DNA from 3 places in the Micromonospora sp. NBC_01655 genome. Region 1 is predicted to be linked to each of the others. Evidence: riboswitches for the same ligand, from Rfam matches in the RefSeq annotation. Region 1 holds a riboswitch; each other region holds the start of a gene.
What was found. Region 1 has a riboswitch for cobalamin ahead of OOK41_RS17240 (hypothetical protein). Riboswitches for the same ligand answer to the same signal wherever they lie in the genome.
Positions count from the first base shown of each region.

Region 2: it holds a riboswitch for cobalamin, as region 1 does, so the genes downstream of both, OOK41_RS15420 (ribonucleoside-diphosphate reductase subunit alpha) here and OOK41_RS17240 (hypothetical protein) in region 1, are expected to answer to the same signal.
Region 3: it holds a riboswitch for cobalamin, as region 1 does, so the genes downstream of both, OOK41_RS19700 (acyl-CoA thioesterase) here and OOK41_RS17240 (hypothetical protein) in region 1, are expected to answer to the same signal.

Region 1 is NZ_JAPEQF010000001.1:3,731,404-3,737,956, forward strand. It holds gene OOK41_RS17220 (aromatic acid exporter family protein) at 1-617, shown strand, start outside; gene OOK41_RS17225 (alpha/beta hydrolase) at 642-1,361, opposite strand; gene OOK41_RS17230 (MFS transporter) at 1,527-2,777, shown strand; gene OOK41_RS17235 (hypothetical protein) at 2,999-3,334, shown strand; cobalamin riboswitch at 3,888-4,017, shown strand; gene OOK41_RS17240 (hypothetical protein) at 4,064-4,360, shown strand; gene cobN (cobaltochelatase subunit CobN) at 4,511-6,553, shown strand, end outside.
Region 2 is NZ_JAPEQF010000001.1:3,289,925-3,296,477, reverse strand. It holds gene OOK41_RS15425 (BTAD domain-containing putative transcriptional regulator) at 1-1,162, shown strand, start outside; cobalamin riboswitch at 1,247-1,464, shown strand; gene OOK41_RS15420 (ribonucleoside-diphosphate reductase subunit alpha) at 1,601-4,009, shown strand; gene OOK41_RS15415 (ribonucleotide-diphosphate reductase subunit beta) at 4,078-5,055, shown strand; gene OOK41_RS15410 (hypothetical protein) at 5,240-5,770, shown strand; gene OOK41_RS15405 (VWA-like domain-containing protein) at 5,880-6,553, opposite strand, start outside.
Region 3 is NZ_JAPEQF010000001.1:4,283,765-4,290,317, forward strand. It holds gene OOK41_RS19685 (cytochrome P450) at 1-165, shown strand, start outside; gene OOK41_RS19690 (hypothetical protein) at 256-996, shown strand; gene OOK41_RS19695 (hypothetical protein) at 1,145-2,200, opposite strand; cobalamin riboswitch at 2,575-2,789, shown strand; gene OOK41_RS19700 (acyl-CoA thioesterase) at 2,929-3,426, shown strand; gene OOK41_RS19705 (superoxide dismutase) at 3,575-3,844, opposite strand; gene OOK41_RS19710 (superoxide dismutase) at 3,850-4,464, opposite strand; gene OOK41_RS19715 (dihydroorotase) at 4,650-5,954, opposite strand; gene OOK41_RS19720 (hypothetical protein) at 6,013-6,553, opposite strand, start outside.

The DNA of each region.
Region 1 (6,553 bases):
AGTTCCGGCAGACCTTCGAGGACCTCGCCGGGCTGCTGCGCGAGGTCGCCGACGCGCTGGACGAGCGCGACCCGACCGCCGCCCTGGCCGCCCTCGACCGGGCCCGGGGGATGGACGCCGCCGTGGAGCGGCTGCGCGCCGGGGTGCTCGCCGCCGGTGAGGCGCTGACCCTGCACGTCCGCCGCCGCCGGCACCTGGGCCGGCTGCGCTCGGTCGACGCGTCCATCGGGCAGATCGACTACGCGGTGCGCAACGTGCGGGTCCTGGCCCGGTCCGGGGTGACGCTAACCCGGCTGCCCACCCCGGTCCCGCCCGGTCTGGGGGTCGCCATCCGCTCGCTGGCTGACGCGATGCACGCCGCCGGGGAGGCGTTCGCCGCCGACCTGGACGGCCGGGACGCCCTCGCCGACGAGCACGCCGCCCGCGCCGAGACAACCGCGCTGGAGGCGGTCCGGGGCGCCGGCCGCCTGTTCACCGCCGGTCAGACCCTGCCGCTGGCCATGATCGTCGGGTCGGTGCGGGCCACCGCCATCGACCTGCTGCGCGGGGTCGGGGCGGACGACGACGCGACCGTCCTCGGTCGGGTCGACGAGGCGCTCGGCCTACCGGCGCTGTGACCCGGCCGGCGCGGACGCGGGCGGTCAGGCCGGGCCGGACGCGGGGGCGGCGGCGAGCCAGTCCGCCGCGCGGCGGCGCAGCTCCGCAGGCACCTCGTGCCCGCCGGTGAACTCCGCGTAGTCGACCGGGTAGCCGAGCGCGCGCAGCCGGGGCACCAGCCGGCGACTGCACATGTCCGCCGGCAGCACCGGGTCGGCGGCGCCGTGCGAGACGAACACCCGGGGCCGGCCACGGGTGACCAGGGGCGCGGCGAACCCGGGGGAGAAGGCCAGCACCGCGCGGACCAGGTCGCCGTTGGTCAGGCCCAGGGACAGCGCGTACGAGGCGCCGTCGGAGAAGCCGCCGAACGCCACGTCGGCGACCGGGTGGGCGGACAGGACGCTCTCCAGCAGTTCGTCGATCCGGCGTACGTCCGGCCCGAAGCCCTCGGCGATCAGGTCCCACGTCGACGCGGTGGCCTGCGGCGCGACGAGCAGCAGGTGGTGCGCGTCGGCCAGCGGCAGCAGCAGGTCCAGGCCCTGCCGGGCCGAGCCGCCGGCGCCGTGCAGCAGCAGCACCAACCGGTACGGCCGCTCGTCGGCGTCGTCCGGGGCGTACACCAGTGCCCGGGGCTCGCCCCCGGGACCGGTCACCGGGGTCAGCCCCCGCCGGGCCCGGCCGGTCGGCGGGGCCGGTCGGGCGGCCAGCCGTCCGTGCCGGTGGTCCTGCGCCGGCTCCCGGTGCGGCAGGGCGGGCTCGGTCACGTCGTCCTCACCGCCTCGCGTCGGTCGCTGCCGGGGCGGGTACCCGGTCCGCCGCCGGTTAACCGGTCCGGATCGCGGTAAGGGGTGGGGTCGACAGGTGGTGCTGTCGTACCGGGATGTCCAATAGTCGGACGACGTCCCCACGCCGGAGAGGAAACCACCCCCGTGAGCAGCACCGCCGACGCCCCGACCGCCGATCCGGGCAACGCGCCGGCCGGCGTGCCCCGCCCGGTCCTGGCCGCCCGCAACGGCGTCGCGGCCGTGTTCGCCCTCAACGGCCTCGCGGTCGCCTCCTGGTTCTCCCGGGTGCCGGCGGTCCGCGAGGCGCTGGACCTCAGCGCGGGGCGGCTCGGGCTGCTGCTGCTCGCCATGTCCGTGGGCGCGCTGCTGGCGATGCCGACCGCCGGGCTGGTCACCCAGCGCCTCGGCGCGACCCGGACGGTGGCGGTCAGCGTCCTGCTGGTGGCGGGCGGGATGACGGTGGCCGGGATGTCCGCCGGGTTCGCCGGGTTCCTGCCCGGCGTCGCCGTCGGCCTGTTCCTCTTCGGCTACGGCTCCGGCACCTGCGACGTGGCGATGAACATCGAGGGGACGGCCGTCGAACGGCGGCTGGGCCGGACGATCCTGCCTCGGTTCCACGCGGCGTGGAGCCTCGGCTCGGTGGCCGGCGCGGGCCTCGGCGCGGGGGCCGCCCGGGTCGGGGTGCCGATCGCCGCGCACCTGACGGTGCTGGCGGCGGTCGTGCTCGCCGGCACCCTGCTCGGGGCCCGTTCCTTCCTGGCCGCCCGTGACGCCGACCCGGCGTCCGCCCGCGACGACGCCGCCGCGCGCCGCGGCTCGCTGCTCGCCGCCTGGCGGGAGCCGCGCACCCTGCTCATCGGCCTGCTGGTGCTGGTGATGGCGTTCACCGAGGGCAGCGCCAACGACTGGCTGGCGGTGGCGTTCGTCGACGGGTACGGGCTGAGCGAGGCCGCCGGGGCCGCCGTCTTCGGCGTCTTCGTGGTCGGCATGACCATCGGCCGCACCGCCGGAACGGTGGCGCTCGACCGCTGGGGCCGGGTGCCGGTGCTGCTCGGCACGATCCTGTGCGCGGGGGTCGGCGCCACCCTCGCGGTGCTGGCGGGCTCCGGGCCGGTCGCGATCGTCGGGGTCGCGCTGTGGGGTCTCGGCGCGTCGCTCGGCTTCCCGGTGGGGCTGAGCGCCGCCGCGGACGACGAGGACCGGGCGCCGGCCCGGGTCAGCGTCGTCGGGGTGATCGGCTACTCCGCGTTCCTCGGCGGTCCGCCGCTGCTCGGCCTGCTCGGCGACCAGGTGGGCACGCTGCGCGCCCTGATCGTGGTGCCGCTCCTGCTGCTGCCCGCGCTCGCCCTGGTCCCGGTGACCCGGCCGCTGGCCGGCTCGCGGCCCACCGGCTGATCCGCCCCGGCTCGCCCCGTGGGGTGCGGCCCGGTGCCGGAGGGCGCCGGGCGGCCGTCGTACCGCCGCTCCCGCCGCCGGGCCGCGGTCGTCGCCCGCCACGCCGTCACCGGGCGCGGGGTGGCCCACCGGCCCCGTGGTCAGGTTCCTCCCACCCCGCGCCCAGCAGGTTGCCAGGCGGGGGTGCTCCACTGGGGGGACGCCGAGGAGAGGAGCCGGGCATGGGCTGGTTCAGCCGGCGACAGCGCGCCGTCGACGGGACCCCGACGAAACTCGACCGGGAGGCGACCCCGGACGACCTCGCCGCCCTGGAGGCGTTCGTGGCCAGCCGCCGGGGGGTGGAGTTCTACCTCGAGCCGGAGACCACCGCGACCGACACCACCGTGATGGCGATCGCCCACGACGGGGAGTGGATCCGGCGGCGGACCGGTTCGCCCCGGGCGGCGGCGAAGATCGCCCGGCGGCACGCGGTGCCGCTGTACGAGGCCGCGCGCACCGGGTACCCGGAGCGGATGCGGGCCTGGAACCGGGCGCACCCGGAGCGTCGGGCGCGCTGAACCCGGACCCGGCCCGGCGGGCAGGCACCCGCCCCGTCGGGACCCGGAACCCCCGCCGCGCGTCGGCGATCACACCGCCGGGCTCGTCGGCGTCGTCCCGGGGGGTGCCGGGCCCGCCTCGCCGGTGCGGAGCCGCGCCGGACCGGCGGGCCGGCCCACGCCGATCGGGTGGGTCCCGGCATTGCGCGCCGATCGACGCCGGACGGTGCCTTGCCACCGTCGCGGCCGGCCGCCGGCGGTGTCGCCCGCGTCGCCCGACGCCTGCCGAGTCCGGGTGGAAACAGCAGGTCAGCGCCCCTGTCCGGCGGCCCGTCGGCGACCGGCGGCCCGGCCCGCCCGGCACCCGGCGCGGGCCGGGCGGACCGGTCGGGGGGCAGGGCGGTGAACGCGCCGCAGAACCGACGACAGCCATGGACCGACGCCACTCAAAGGCATTCCGCCGAGGGGAATAAGAATTGACATATGTCAATGCGTCGGGGGTGTCCGGTGACGGGAGGGGCGGCGTTGACCGGCAGTGGGCCGGTGTGGCAGCATTCGCGGCCTGACGGCAGTGAAGGAAGCCGGTGCGATTCCGGCGCGGTCCCGCCACTGTCACCGGGGAGCGATCCCCCCTCGAGCGCCACGGCCGTGTGTCTGCGGTTGGAAGGCCGGGGGTGAGCGTCGATCCGGAAGCCAGGATACTTCGGCCGTCGGGACGACCCCAGGGCGTGGACACCCGAGGAGGACCCGATGACGCGTCGCGTCTCGCACATCGACGACCATCGTCGCCATAGGTCGGCGCGGGGCACCGCGCCCGCCGGCCGCCGCGCCGCCGCGCCGGGCGCCGGCCGACCACCCGCCGCCGGAGCGGCCGGCCGCCGCGTCGCCCGGCTGGCCGCCGCCCACCTGGCCGCCCCGCCGGCTCGGCCCGGCGCCCGGGCGCTCACCGCCGGGCCGACCGTCGGGCGTCGCCGCGCCGCGCCGCCGGGCGTCCGCGTGCTGCCCGCCGCGCCGTCCGCCGGGGATCCCGGCGCCGCGCACCGCTGATCTCCCGCAGCGCGTACCCTGCCGCGCCCCCGGCTCACCGGCCGTCGCCGATGAACCGGCTCCCGGCCCGCCGTGCCCGCTGAGCCCGCGCCCACCCGCTGCCCGGAACGGCCGAACCGCCACCCCGGGCGTCACTGTCCGGAGCATCTCGTGCGCATCCTGCTGCTGTCCACCGCCGACACCGACCTGCTCGCCGCCCGGGCCAGCGGCGCCGACTACCGGCTGGCCAACCCCGCGCGGGTCGCCGCCGACGCGGTGCCGGCGCTGCTCGACGGCGTCGACCTGGCCGTCGTACGGCTGCTCGGCGGCCGGCAGGCGTGGCCGGACGGCCTCGCCGCGGTGCTCGCCTCCGGCGTGCCGGCGGTGGCCCTCGGTGGCGAGGCGGTGCCCGACGCGGAGCTGATGGCGGCCTCCACGGTGGCCTCCGGCGCGGCCACCCAGGCGCTGTCCTACCTGGTCGAGGGCGGGCCGGAGAACCTCGCCGAGCTGGCCCGGTTCCTCTCCGACACGGTGCTGCTCACCGGCGAGGGTTTCGCCCCGCCCGCCCCCACCCCGGCGTACGGGATCCACGGCGACCGCCCCCCGACGCCCGGCCGGCCGGTCGTCGGCATCGTGTTCTACCGGGCGCACGCCCTGGCCGGGAACACCGCCTTCGTCGACGCCCTCGCCCACGCCGTCGACGCGGCCGGCGGGACCCCGTTGCCGATCTTCTGCGGCTCGCTGCGCGGGCTGGCCGCCGGCACCGGGCCCCTGGACCTGTTCGCCCGCTGCGACGCCCTGGTCGTCACCGTGCTCGCCGCCGGCGGCACGGTCGCCGCCGACGCCTCCGGCGGGGGCGACGAGGACGCCTGGGACGTCGGCGCGCTCGCCGCCCTGGACGTGCCCGTCGTGCAGGCGCTCTGCCTGACCAGCACCCGTGACCAGTGGGCCGGCAGCGACGCCGGATTGTCCCCGCTGGACGCCGCGATGCAGGTGGCCATCCCCGAGTTCGACGGCCGGATCGTCACCGTGCCGTTCTCGTTCAAGCGGATCGACGCCGACGGGCTGTCGGTCTACGAGCCCGACCCGGAGCGGGCCGCCCGGGTCGCCGGGATCGCGGTGCGCCAGGCCCGGCTGCGGCACGTGCCCAACGCCGACAAGCGGGTCGCCGTGGTGCTCAGCTCGTACCCGACGAAGCACTCCCGGGTCGGCAACGCCGTCGGTCTGGACACCCCCGCCTCGGCGGTGCGGCTGCTCGCCGCCCTCGCCGACGCCGGCTACCACCTCGGCGACCGGCCCGTCCCCGACGACGGGGACGCCCTCATCCACGCCCTGATCGCCGCCGGCGGGCACGACGTCGAGTGGCTCACCCCCGAGCAGCTCGCCGCCGCCGACGCCCGGGTGCCCGCGCAGGCGTACCGGCGCTGGTTCGACCGGCTCCCCGCCGGGCTGCGTGAGCGGATCGTGGCGCACTGGGGGGAGCCGCCGGGCGAGCTGTACACCGACGACGGGCACGTCGTGCTGGCCGGGCTGCGGCTGGGCAACGTGCTGCTGATGATCCAGCCGCCGCGCGGCTTCGGCGAGAACCCGATCGCCATCTACCACGACCCGGACCTGCCGCCCAGCCACCACTACCTGGCCGCGTACCGGTGGCTGGCCGCGCCCGCCGTCGACGGCGGGTTCGGCGCGGACGCCGTGGTGCACCTGGGCAAGCACGGCACCCTGGAGTGGCTGCCCGGCAAGGGGCTCGGACTGGCCGCCGACTGCGCCCCGGACGCCGTCCTCGGCGACCTGCCGCTGGTGTACCCGTTCATCGTCAACGACCCCGGCGAGGGCACCCAGGCCAAGCGCCGCGCCCACGCCGTCGTCGTCGACCACCTCGTCCCGCCGATGGCCCGCGCCGAGACGTACGGCGACCTGGCGAAGCTGGAACAGCTCCTCGACGAGTACGCCACGGTGCAGGCCCTCGACCCGGTCAAGGTGCCGGTCGTGCGGGCGCAGATCTGGGACCTGGTCCGCGCCGCCGAGCTGCACCACGACCTGCACACCGACGACATGCCGGCCGCCGACGACTTCGACGACTTCGTGCTGCACCTCGACGGCTACCTGTGCGAGGTCAAGGACGTGCAGATCCGCGACGGCCTGCACGTCCTCGGCGGCGCCCCCGCCGGGGAGGCCCGGGTCAACCTGGTCCTCGCCGTGCTGCGCGCCCCG
Region 2 (6,553 bases), 440 kb from region 1:
ACGCGCCGACCACGAGCCGGGACCGGACCGGGCCGCGGCCGTGCACCGGATGCTCGCCCACTACCTGGAGCGGACCCGGCACGCGTTGGGCCTGCTGCGCCCGGGCACCCGGGCACCGGCGATCACCGGCCCGGCGCACTTCGGCGACGCCGACGAGGCACTGGCCTGGCTGTCGGCCGAACGACCGAACCTGGTGGCCGCCGCCGTCCAGGCCGCCGGCTCGTCAACCACCGCGCGGATGGGCGTCGACCTGGCCGACAGCCTCTTCCTGTTCTTCGAGATGCGCGGCCACGTGGGCGAGTGGATCACCGTCGACCGGGCCGGCATCGCCGCAGCCGAGAGGCTGGGCGACCGGGTGGCGCAGGCGGGGCTGCTGCACGACCTGGCCGTGGCCTACTTCCACCTGCACCGCACCGACGAGGCGACGCGCCTGCTACGACGCAGCCTGGAGATCAGCCACGCCGCCGGCAACGACGAAGGCCAGGCCCGAGCGCTCAACCAGCTCGGTGTCCTGCACGGGATGGCCGGCGAGTACGACCGGTCGGCCGAGTGCTTCAAGAGCAGCCTGGTGCTGCGTCAACGGCTCGGCGACAGCCGCTCCTGCGCCGCGACGAAGGGCAACATCGGCATGGCGTACCGGCTCGCCGGCCGCTACGAGGAGTCGATCCGCTACTGCCGGGCGGCGGCACGCCTCGCCCGGCGCAGCGCCGCCCCCGAGATCGAGGCCAACGCGCTGGGCAACCTCGGCGAGGTGCAGTGCCTGCTCGGCCGCTACCGCTCCGCGCTGCGCTATCTGCGGCGCGGCCTGGCCGTCGCCGGCGTGCCGGTCAACGAACGCAACCGGGGCAGCATGATGGGCACCCTGGCCGACGCGTGCCTCGGCGACGGGCAGATCGGCCCGGCGATCAGCTACGCCAAGCTCGCCGTGGAGGCGATGCGCCGCGCCGACTTCCGACACGGGGAAGCGGTGGCGCTGCGCCGGCTCGGCCTGATGCTGTGTCAGCACGGTGACGTCGGACGCGGCGCCGAGCAGCTCCGACTGGCGCTGGCCATCTTCACCGAGGTGGGTGGCGTCGAGGCCGACGAGGTGCGTGCGCAGTTGCGATCCCGGGTGGGCCTCCGGCGGCGGGGGCGGGACTCTCGTCGCCGGCACGGAGGATAGCGCCTGGAGTGCGGAGCGTGACATGAGGTGTGCGACACGCCCGACACACCATCTAGTGTTGTTCATTTGCCACGACGCCCATATATGGTGTTGCTCGTAGCTGGTTCGACCACTGGTCCACCATGGTCGAGGCAAGAGGGAACCCGGTGTGAGTCCGGGGCTGCCCCGCAGCGGTGAGTGGGAACGACCGCCGTCACGAAGCACTGGACCCGAGAGGGGCTGGGAAGCGACGGCCAGTAGGAGACCGGGATGTCCGGTCGTGCCCGCGAGTCCGAAGACCTGCCAGCGCACCGCACACCGTCCGGTGTGCGGTGGTCGGAGGCCGCGCGGGACGGCCGACGCCGTTAGCCGGTCCCCACGGCGTCACCACCGTGCGGGGGGACCGGTGGCGTCTCCTGCGCGCCCGCCGATCTCGCGGAGAGGGCGTGAGGAGGGGACATGACGGCTGTGCAGCAGATCGCCGCGTCCGATCAGGAGGTGCCGGAGCAGCGCCGGCACGCGATGCGGGTCCGTAAGCGCAACGGTGACACCGAGCCGGTCGATGTCAACAAGATCGTGAGGGCGGTCGAGCGGTGGGTGGCCGACCTCGACGAGGTGGACCCGCTACGGGTCGCGACCAGGACGATCAGCGGCCTGTACGACGGTGCCACCACCGCCGAACTGGACAAGCTGTCCATCCAGACCGCCGCCGAGCTGATCGGTGAGGAGCCGCAGTATTCGAGGCTCGCGGCGCGGCTGCTGGCCGCGTACGTGGACAAGGAGGTCCGGGGGCAGGGCATCGCCAGCTTCAGCCAGTCGATTCGACACGCCTGGGACCAGGGACTGATCGGCGACGACACCGCAGCGTTCGTGGCCCGCAACGCCCGCAAGCTCGACGACGCCGTCGATCCCAACGGGGATCTGCGGTTCGAGTACTTCGGCCTACGGACCGTCGCGGACCGTTACCTGCTGCGGCATCCGGAGTCGCGGCTGGTGGTGGAGACGCCGCAGTACTGGCTGCTGCGGGTCGCCTGCGGCCTGTCCGAGACCCCCGGCGAGGCGATCGGCTTCTACCGGCTCATGTCCTCGCTGGCCTACCTGCCCAGCTCGCCGACGCTGTTCAACTCCGGCACCCGGCACACCCAGATGTCGTCGTGCTTCCTGGTGGACTCGCCGCGCGACGAGCTGGACTCGATCTACGAGCGCTATCACCAGGTGGCTCGGCTGTCGAAGTTCTCCGGAGGCATCGGCATCTCCTGGTCCCGGGTACGCGGGCGGGGTGCCCTGATCCGCGGCACCAACGGCCGGTCGAACGGGATCGTGCCGTTCCTCAAGACCCTCGACGCGGGGGTCGCAGCAGTCAACCAGGGTGGTCGACGCAAGGGCGCGGCCTGCGTCTACCTGGAGCCGTGGCACCCGGACATCGAGGAGTTCCTCGAACTGCGCGACAACACCGGCGAGGAGTCGCGCCGCACCCACAACCTCAATCTCGCCAACTGGATCCCGGACGAGTTCATGCGCCGGGTCGAGGCGGACGCCGACTGGTCGCTCATCGACCCGTCGGACGCGCCGGAGCTGCCGGACCTGTTCGGCGAGGAATTCGAGGCCGCCTACCGGGTCGCGGAGAAGAAGGCGGTCAAGACCGTCAAGGCCCGCGACCTGTACGGGCGGATGATGCGCACCCTGGCCCAGACCGGCAACGGCTGGATGACGTTCAAGGACCCGTCGAACCGGCTGTCGAACCAGACCGGCGCTCCCGGCAACACCATCCACCTGTCGAACCTGTGCACCGAGATCCTTGAGGTCAACTCCGACGACGAGACCGCGGTCTGCAACCTGGGCTCGATCAACCTCGGCGCGCACGTGGGCGCGGACGGCGTCGACTGGGACAGGCTCCGCGAGACGGTGCGTACCGCGGTCGTGTTCCTGGACCGGGTCATCGACATCAACTACTACCCCAGCGGGCAGGCCGCCGCCTCGAACCCCCGCTGGCGGCCGGTCGGGCTTGGGCTGATGGGCCTGCAGGACGCCTTCTTCGCGCTGCGGCTCCCGTTCGGCTCCGCCGAGGCTACGGAGCTGTCCACCCGCGTACAGGAGGAGATCTTCCTGACCGCGCTGGAGACCTCCACCGGGCTGGCCGAGCGATTCGGCACGCATCCCGCGTACGCCGAGACCCGCGCGGCCCGCGGGGAGCTGCACCCCGACCTGTGGGGTGTCGAACCCACCCAGACCGACCGGTGGGCCACCGTGCGGGACCGGATCGCCGCACACGGTCTGCGGAACTCGTTGCTGGTGGCGATCGCGCCAACCGCGACGATCGCGTCGATCGCGGGCTGCTACGAGTGCATCGAGCCGCAGGTCTCCAACCTGTTCAAGCGCGAGACCATGTCCGGCGAGTTCCTGCAGATCAACACCTACCTGGTACGCGAACTCAAGGCCCGCGGCCTCTGGACCGCCCCGATCCGCGAGCAGATCAAACGCGCCGAGGGCTCCGTGCAGGGCATCACCGACCTGCCCGCCGACGTCCGGGAGCTGTTCCGCACCGCCTGGGAGCTGCCGCAGCGCGCGCTGATCGACCTGGCCGCCGCCCGCGCGCCGTACATCGACCAGTCGCAGTCGCTGAACCTGTTCCTGAGCGCACCGACGATCGGCAAGCTCTCCTCGATGTACCTCTACGCCTGGAAGTCCGGGCTCAAGACCACGTACTACCTGCGCTCGCGTCCCGCGACGCGCATCCAGCAGGCCACCGTCTCCCTCGCCCCCGCCGCCACGAAGCCGCTGGCCGCCGGCCTCAAGCCGGTGGTGTCGGACGAGGAGGCCCTGGCCTGTTCCCTGGAAAACCCCGAGAGCTGTGAGGCCTGCCAGTGACCACCATTGCCGCAACCCGCACGACCGACGACGCCCACGCCGCCGGGCAGCTGCTGCTCGACCCCGGCATGGATCTGACCCTGCGCCCGATGCGCTACCCGCACTTCTTCGACCGGTTCAAGGACGCCATCAGGAACACCTGGACCGTCGAGGAGGTCGACCTGCACGCCGACCTCGCCGACCTGGCCAGGCTCTCCCCGGCCGAGCAGCACCTGGTGTCCCGGCTGGTCGCGTTCTTCGCCACCGGCGACACGATCGTCGCCAACAACCTGGTACTCAACCTCTACCAGCACATCAACTCCCCCGAGGGCCGGCTCTACCTCTCCCGGCAACTGTTCGAAGAAGCCGTGCACGTCCAGTTCTACCTGAACCTGCTCGACACCTACGTCCCCGACGAGCAGGAACGCTTCGAAGCCTTCGCCGCCGTCGAGAACATCCCGTCGATCGCCCGCAAGGCCGAGTTCTGCTTCAGGTGGATCGACTCGATCTTCGAACTACGCGAGTTGAAGACCCGCGACGACCGCAGGATGTTCCTGCTCAATTTGATCTGCTTCGCCGCCTGTATCGAGGGCCTGTTCTTCTACGGCGCCTTCGCGTACGTGTACTTCCTGCGCTCCCGCGGCGTGTTGCAGGGCCTCGCGTCCGGCACCAACTGGGTCTTCCGCGACGAGTCGATGCACATGGCGTTCGCCTTCGACGTCGTCGACACCGTCCGCGCCGAAGAACCCGACCTCTTCGACGACACCATGGTCCAGCAGGTCAGGGACATGTTGGCCGAGGCCGTCGAATGCGAGGTGCAGTTCGCCGCCGACCTGCTCGAACAGGGCGTCAGCGGGATGTCCCTGGGCGACATGCGCGAGTACCTTCAGCACGTCGCCGACCGCCGGCTCGCCCAACTCGGCATCGATCCGCTCTACGGCAGCCGCAACCCGTTCGCGTTCATGGAGTTGCAGGACGTCCAGGAGCTGTCGAACTTCTTCGAACGGCGCGTCTCGGCGTACCAGGTGGGCGTGACCGGGAGCGTCAGCTTCGACGACGAGTTCTGATCCGCTGACTGCTGTCGCTGTCCTGGGCGGCGGTGTCGCCCAGGACAGCGCGAGGCCGGGCCCGGCGAGACCGTGCTGGTCCTGCACGGTCGGGCCAGGACACACGCCGCTCCCAGTCACCCGTGCCTGGGCCGCGACCGGAACCGCAGCCCTCTCGCGCCCGACGGCTCGATAAGGTGCAGGCATGACCGGGGACAGTGCAAAGCCGCGTAAACCATGGTCGTGGAAAGACTCCGCCCTGCTCGGTGTGCTGCTCAGCATTCCCGTGGGAATGATCACCGTAGGTGTCTCCGCCGGCACCGGCAACTGGATCTTCGCGCTGTTGACGGTGCCGGTGATGGTGATCCTCTCCGTCTCGATCGGTTGGATCGCGCGGGTGGGGAGTCGGAGCAGGGGCTTCGTCGCTGCGGCCACGGTCACGGGTCTGCTGGTCGGCGCAGCGGTGGGTATCGGGTTGATCTGGTTCGGCATCTCCTTCAACCTGAATGCCTCCACCTGCGATCCCGAGAGCAGCCAATGTATGACCGTGATCGATGGGGTCGCCCGTGGCGAGTCGACGGAGTCCGTCGGGAGCCAGCAGTTCGGCAACTTCCTACTGTCTCTGGTGGCCATTCTTCCCGGCGCCGTGATCCTTGTCGGCGTGGCCAGGGGGATCGTGTCGCTCGTCCGCAAGGGTCGAGGTCGTCCCGGCGCACCCGGGCCTGACCCTGCGTAACGGCATCGGCACCTGCCGGGCGACTCCATCCCGGACATCGGCGCCACCGTCTGCGCTGCGCTGATCACTCTTCCGGCGTGCGCCGGTCAGGAAGAGGATGACCCCTCGATCACGTACCAGCACGAGCGTGCCGACTGGCCTGCGCCGGGTCGTCGATCCGCACCGTGGCGATCCACCCGGGCGGCGTCGGCGCGTCCGCCCCGATCAGCCCCGCGATCAGCCGGGCCGACTCCGGGGGCGCCGCGGGCCATGGCGTGTACCCGTCGGTGAGCACGACGATGATGTGCGGCCGGTGCCGCAGCGCCTCGTCGACCCCGACCCGCATGTCGGTGCCGCCACCTCCGGCGAGCCGCACCTCGCCGATGGTGTGCACGGCGCGTACCACGTGGACGGCGGCGTCGCAGGAAAGCACGGTGACCCGGTTGCCGCCGATGCCGACCGCCCGCAGCACCCCGCTCACCTCGGCCAGCGCCGCCGAGAGCCGGCCGTCGGACATGGAGCCCGAGGTGTCCACCACGATCGCCACCCGGGGCACCGGCTGGCGCAGCCGGGGCAGCACCACCCCGCGCAGCGCCTGGGAGCGCCGCGACGGCCGCTGGTACGTGTAGTCGACCGCGCCGCTGGCCCAGGCTGCCGCCTCCCGCACCGCGCCGGTGAGGGCCCGACGCCAGTCGACGGTGGGCTCCAGCACCGCCTCCGCCCAGCGCCGCCAGCCCGCCGGCACGCTGCCCCGGGACCGGGACGCGGAACGGATCCGCTGGGCGACGTCCCGGCGGATCGCCC
Region 3 (6,553 bases), 550 kb from region 1:
CAGGCGCTGGCCCGCCAGCAGGCCACCATCGCGCTCGGTACGGTGCTGCGCCGGCTGCCCGATCTCGCGCTGGCCAAGCCGCTGGAGGAGGTGCGGCGCTGGCCTGGCATGCTCCGGGGCCTGGACGAACTGCCGGTCAGCTTCACGCCCGTCGTCGCGTCCTGAGCCACGCCGGTAGGTCAAGCGACGTGGCGCGGTACCCAACGACCGGGTAAGGCAGTCACACAGCGATGTCTGGTGCGGCAGAATGCTGGTGTGAGCGCGGAGGAAGACGACGAGTTCGAGGAGGTTGCGAATGTCCTCCGAGGACAGACGGCCGGTGACGCGGAACTTCGCCCGGCGCTCGAGGCGCTCGAGGCTCGGCTCGGTCAGCCCGTTGTTGCCCTTACCTGCGGGTCCATGAACTCCGTGGCCGGCCACGGAGTCCCGGGCGTGGAGGTTCCGACCATAACCGCCTGGGTACGTGGCGCGGCACTCGACCATGAACGCCGCCTGCGGGCGGACGCGGTCTTCGATCAGATCGTTGCCGAGTTTGGTCCGTGGCGGTGGCGGCAGTTCACGGCACGGGCGTTGCGGGTGGGGAACCTTCCAGGTTCGCGGGCCCGGCGCATCGCAGCACTTGGCTGCATCGAGTACATAACTGATCCGATTCTGGGCGGGCTGGGGTGCTTCGATGAGGAGGCCACGACACGCGTCATGGCGGCGATACCGCAGGAGCGGTGGGACCAGTCCCGCGATGACTGGGGAGCCAGCGTCTGGACCGTCGCCGTGAACGCGGATCTTCACAGCGTCTCCGTGTTCGTCCACACTGCGGCTCAGGTTGTGCAACTGCAGCGGACACCGCGATGGTATGAGTGGGAACGACAACTCCGCGCCCTCATCGCCGAAGAGGACGAGTTCGGGTCAACCAGGATCATCCCGGTCAACATCGCTCTCGAGAGCCGGGAAGCATTCGAGTCCGACTGCCAAGGAAACTGGAGCTACTACTGGTACTGAGGTTTCGCGCCGCGCCTGCGCTTGCGCCGAGCACAACCGACGGCCGCTGGTCGGGGAGCCAGCTTTACTGTAGCGACGGTTCTCAGGTGGTGGCGGCGAGTTGGTTGCGGGTGTGAACGAGGCGGCGGGTCATAGTGTTGATCGCGGCCTACCGCATTATCGCGCTGGTCAATACCGCCGCGACGACTCCGAACAGCAACGGGATCAGACAGCCGACGACCGCAATTCCGCGCAGCCTCGTCCTCGCGAACAGCGTTGCTCTGCGCGATCGACGTGCTTCGTCCGCGACTCGCCTGCCCGGCACGGCAGAACCGCCCTGTCGGTCCAGTTGCTCGTCCACCAGCGCGGCGAGGTCCTCGATCCACTCCCAGAATGCGGGAGCCGTGTTCGGCAGCGCCCAACGCGCGATGAAGAAGACGCGGCCGTCGACGATCTCGACGTCGCAGTTCCCCGCGAGCTCGACGAGCGTCTCCTGCACCGCGGGGGTGAGCAGCCTCCGGACGGCGTCGTCATCCTGCGGTGCGCAAAGTACCTGGAAATGCACGTCGAACGAGCCGCCCATCACCAGCGGCCGGTGCGATGGCGGTACCCCCCATGCGCACGACGGGACATCTCGCGCGGCGGTCACCAGCGTCATCGGCGGCAACGCTGTCCGCACGGTGAACATGACGTAGCAGGCCGTGTGCGGCATGCGCGTCGACCCCGTCCAGGTGGAATAGGCGTAGTTCGCGACCTCGAACGGACGATGCGCAGTCCCGGTCACCAGATCACCCGCGACCCGCAACGATCCGACGCGGAACAAAGCCGCCGGTCGAACCGGATCCTTCTCGACGGCTGTGTAGGACATCCCATTCGCCTCGGTGAAACGCCTCAGCCGGTACCAGCCGACCTCCGAGGCCCGACGACCCCGGACGACACCCCGGATCCGCATCACGGCGAGCGGAACCACCATGAGACCCGCGATCACCACCGTCGTGGCATCGGCGCCGGGCGCACCGAACATAAGCTGCACCATCAGCACGCACAGGGCGGCCAACGCCCCCGCACCGACCACAAGTACGGCGCTCTGGAACACGATCCAACCTCCGGCCGCGGCCTCGCCGGAACGTCCGCCCTCGTGACGTACCAGTTCGCGGCCCTCCGCACGGGCGAGCGCAGGATCGACGGGGGCGCGAAGCGCGACGTCATCGAAGCGCGACGTCATCAGACCACCTCCGCCACGGGTCCACGGCAAGATCCGTCGAGCTGCGTCAGCGTTCCGGCTGCCGTGACCCTCCTTCGATCAACGGCATCTGCACGGTGACCTGCCGCCCCGCCTGCACGGGTGTTCGCGAACAAACCCGCCCTGGACCCCATCCCGGGCCCTCCCATCAACGTCAACGGAGGATCCTCAACGACGAGGACACCGCTCAGGCAGGGCCACTCTAGACCGTCACGACCACCCCAACACCCAAGAGGTGGGGCCAGTTACGACCCAGCCGGCAGCGGCACCGACGGGCGAGAAGTGCAGGAGATGGGGCGAGGGAGCTACCTCACAGCCGGCCCCGCCGCCGCCCGAGACGTGACCGGCGGCGGGATACGCTGCGGGACGGCGCTGGTTCGCCCGGCCGGACTCGGCCGAGCGTCGTAAGAGGGAACCCGGTGGAAGTCCGGGACTGCCCCGCAGCGGTGAGTGGGAACGACCGCCGTCATCAGCACTGGGCCACCGGCCCGGGAAGCGACGGCCAGTAGGAGACCGGTGACCCCGGTCGTGCCCACGAGTCCGAAGACCTGCCCGTGCCGCGTACACAACCCGTGTGCGCTGCCGTCGGCCTCGCGGGAGGGCTGGGCGGGTGACCCGCCGCGCCCCGACGCGGGCGGGCCCTCGACAGCGTGTCCGTGTCTCGGCGGCGTGGGTTCGAGGGACGGACTACCGCTGTGCACGACACCACCATGACCGCCGGCCGACCGCCGTCGGCGTCGCACCTGATCCTGTCGCAGATCATGGACCAGCACCACACCAACCTGATGGGCACCGTGCACGGAGGCCGGATACTCAACCTCATCGACTCCGTCGCCGGAGTGGTTGCCGCCCGGCACTCCGACGGGCCGGCGGTCACCGCCGCCATCGACGAGACCGCCTTCCTCCGTGCGGTCCGGGTCGGCGACGTCGTTCACGTCGATGCCCGGATCACCTGGGCCGGTCGCAGCTCGATGGAGGTGGCGGTCAAGGTCACCGCCGACCGCTGGGACCGGGCGGTACCACCCACCGACGTGGCCACCGCCCACCTGGTCATGGTCGCCGTCGACGACGACGGTCAGCCGCGCACCGTGCCCCCGCTGCTACCCGAGACCGATGGCGACCGGTGCCGCTACCGCGAGGCGCAGATCCGCCGGGAGCACCGGCTTGCCCTGCGGCGGGCGCTGCTCGACGGCGTCGAGGGGGGCTAAGGCGTGGTTGGACTGTCCGTGGCCGCGCTGGCCGGCCATGTCGCCGCGATCGTCGTCCCGCCGGCACGGCGTGGTCCGCGCCGTCACCCCCGTGCATGACCGCGGGCGGGGTCCTCGTGGTCGGCGAGCGGCGACGAGGACCCCGCGGTCAGCTCCCGGCGGGTGGTGGTTGACCTGCGGTGACCGCGACGAGCAGGGACAGCTCCCGGACCAGGTCGTCCATGGACTGCCCGCTGCCGGCCCGGACCAGGCCGAGCGCAAGGTCAGCGAGCAGGTAGAAGCCAAGGGTCTTGGCCTGCTCGCCGGGGAACGCGGCGAGGAGTTCCTCGGCACCGGCGAGGTCACCGCGGTGGGTGGCCGCGATGACCCCGGCGGCGCGTTGGACCAGCTCCGCCGCGGCGGGGGTGGGTGCGCTCACCCGGGTCAGATCTTCGGGCTCGCGGCGCGGGCGGCGTCGAACCGGGCGATCACGTCTGGCCAGTTGACCAGGTTCCACAGCCGGTCCACGTAGTCCGGCCGCACGTTCTTGTACTGCAGGTAGTAGGCGTGTTCCCAGGCGTCGAAGACCAGCAGCGGGGTGGAGCCCTGACCGACGTTGCCGTGGTGGTCATACACCTGCTCCACGATCAGCCGCTGACCGAGCGGTTCCCAGGCCAGGACACCCCAGCCGGAGCCCTGCACGCCCTTCGTCGCCGCCGACAGCTGTCCGGCGAAGGCGTCGAAGGAGCCGAAGTGCTCGTCGATCGCCGCGGCGAGCTCGCCGTCGGGTCGGTCGCCGCCGTCCGGAGACAGGTTGTTCCAGAAGATCGAGTGCAGGACGTGTCCGGACAGGTTGAACGCGAACGTCTTCTCCAGGCCGACGAGCGTGCCGAAGTCGCCCTTGGCGCGGGCCTCGGCGAGCTGCTCGAGGCCGTCGTTGGCGCCCTTGACGTACGCGGCGTGGTGCTTGTCGTGGTGCAGCTCCAGGATCTGTCCGGACATGGCCGGCTCCAGGGCGCCGTAGTCGTAGGGCATGTCGGGCAGGGTGTAGACCGCCATCAGGTGTCCTCCGATGATGTTGCCGCCATTTGGCTGTTGCCAGTATCTTGCAACAAGAGCGGTCGTGTCATGGGGAGCGGGCATTGATCACATCGGAAAGCCGATCGGGTGACCGCGGCGATGGCACGGCCACGCGGCTCAGTTCGTCCACCGATCCGCCAACGCAACAGCGCCGGTTGACGTGGTCAAGGACGGAAATCCACACAGTCCTTGCTGAGCACTACATCGCCGGTGGACCAGGCGAGCCTGCCGTCGATCATGGTGGCGACCACCCGGCATCCGAATCGGTGACCGGAGAAGGGCGTGTTGCGCGCGGGACTGGCCAGTCGGGCGGGATCGACCGTCCAGTCGGCTCCGGCGTCAACGAGACACAGGCTGGCCGGCATCCCTGGTTGGAGCGGGTCGGAGCCGACGCCGGTCCCCCCGATGGCCGCCGGCCGGATGGCCATCGCCTCGGCCAGCCCGCGCCAGGACATGAGTCCCGTACGCACCATGGTCTCCGCGACGACCGGCAGCGCGGTTTCCAGGCCGAGCATGCCGGGTGGGGCGTCGGACCATGGGCGGTTCTTGGCTGTCGGGGTGTGTGGCGCGTGATCGGTGGCGACCACGTCGATGATGCCCTCGGCGAGGGCGTCGCGCAGGGCCAGTACGTCCTGGATGTCCCGTAGCGGCGGGTTGACCTTGTAACGGGTGTCCCCGGTACGGATCAGTTCGTCGGTGAGCAGGAGATGGTGTGGGGTGACCTCTGCGGTGACCGGCCAGCCCCGGGACTTGGCCCAGCGGATGATCTCCACGCTGCCACGGGTCGAGACGTGGCAGATGTGCAGGGGTGTGTTGTCCGCGCCAGCGAGAACGCAGTCCCGAGCGATGATCACCTCTTCGGCCACATTCGGCCAGCCGGCCAGTGCCAACTCGCGGGCCGGTGCCCCGTCGTTGGCCTGAGCGCCCGGTGTCAGCGGTGACGACTGCGCGTGCTGGGCGATGAATCCACCCGCGTCGGCCGCCCGGCGAAGCGCCTGCCTCATCAGTGCGGGATCCTCCACGCACCGGCCGTCGTCGGAGAACATTCGGGTCTTGGCGTGCGAGGCAGCCATCGCCTCGATCGGGGCGATGGTGACACCGGCGAGACCGAGGGTCACCGCGCCCACGGGTTGTACCCGGCAGTGGCCGGTGTGCTCGGCGATGACGGCGACGTGTTCCACCTGTTCCGGGCCGTCGGCCACCGGATTGGTGTTCGCCATCGCGAACACGGTGGCGTACCCACCTTTGACCGCCGCCAGCGTGCCGGTGGCGATCGTCTCGGCGTCCTCGGTGCCCGGCTCCCGTAGGTGGGTGTGCAGATCCGTGAGGGCGGGCAGGACGATGAGACCGTGGCAGGCGATGTCGAGGACATCCGGTCCGGTGCCGATGTCGCCGCGTGCGGCGATCTTGCCATTTTCGATCAGCAGATCTATCGGGCGGTCGCCGTAGGGGCGTACGCCACGGAGCACCGTGCATGGCAGAAGCGGCTGCCGGGACAGTGGCCCTACCGAAACGTCCCAGCTCGGCTCAGCCATGGCCGACGTTCCACCAGAAGACCGGCCCGTCGAGACAGACCAGGGGAGCTTCCCTGCCCTCTCCCCGTTGCCCGGACGAACATCCGTGGCAGTACCCCAGGCCACACGCCATGTGGGCTTCGACCGAGACCTGCACCTCGGCGCCCCAACGCCGGCCGAGTTCGGCGGCCAGGTCGACCAGTCGCTGTGAACCGCAGGTAAGGATGAGTTCCGGGGGGTTGTTGTCCAGCGTCGCGGTGAGCAGTGTGGCCAGGAAGTCGGGCTCACTGGTGGCGTCCTGGTCCGTGACCTGGTGGAGCTGCCCGGTTCCGCCCCGGCGAAGCACATCGACGCCGACCAGGGCCCCCGGGTGGCGGGCACTGACGACAGCCGTCGTCACGCCGCCCCGGGCGGTATTGGCTGCGGCGACCATGGTCAGCGAGCAGGTGCCGATTCCCCTGCCGAGCAACAGCACGTGGTTGCTGCCGGCAGTGAGGTGGAATCCCTGGCCCAGCGGCCCGGTCACGAGCATGGTCTCGCCAACGGCGAAGGTC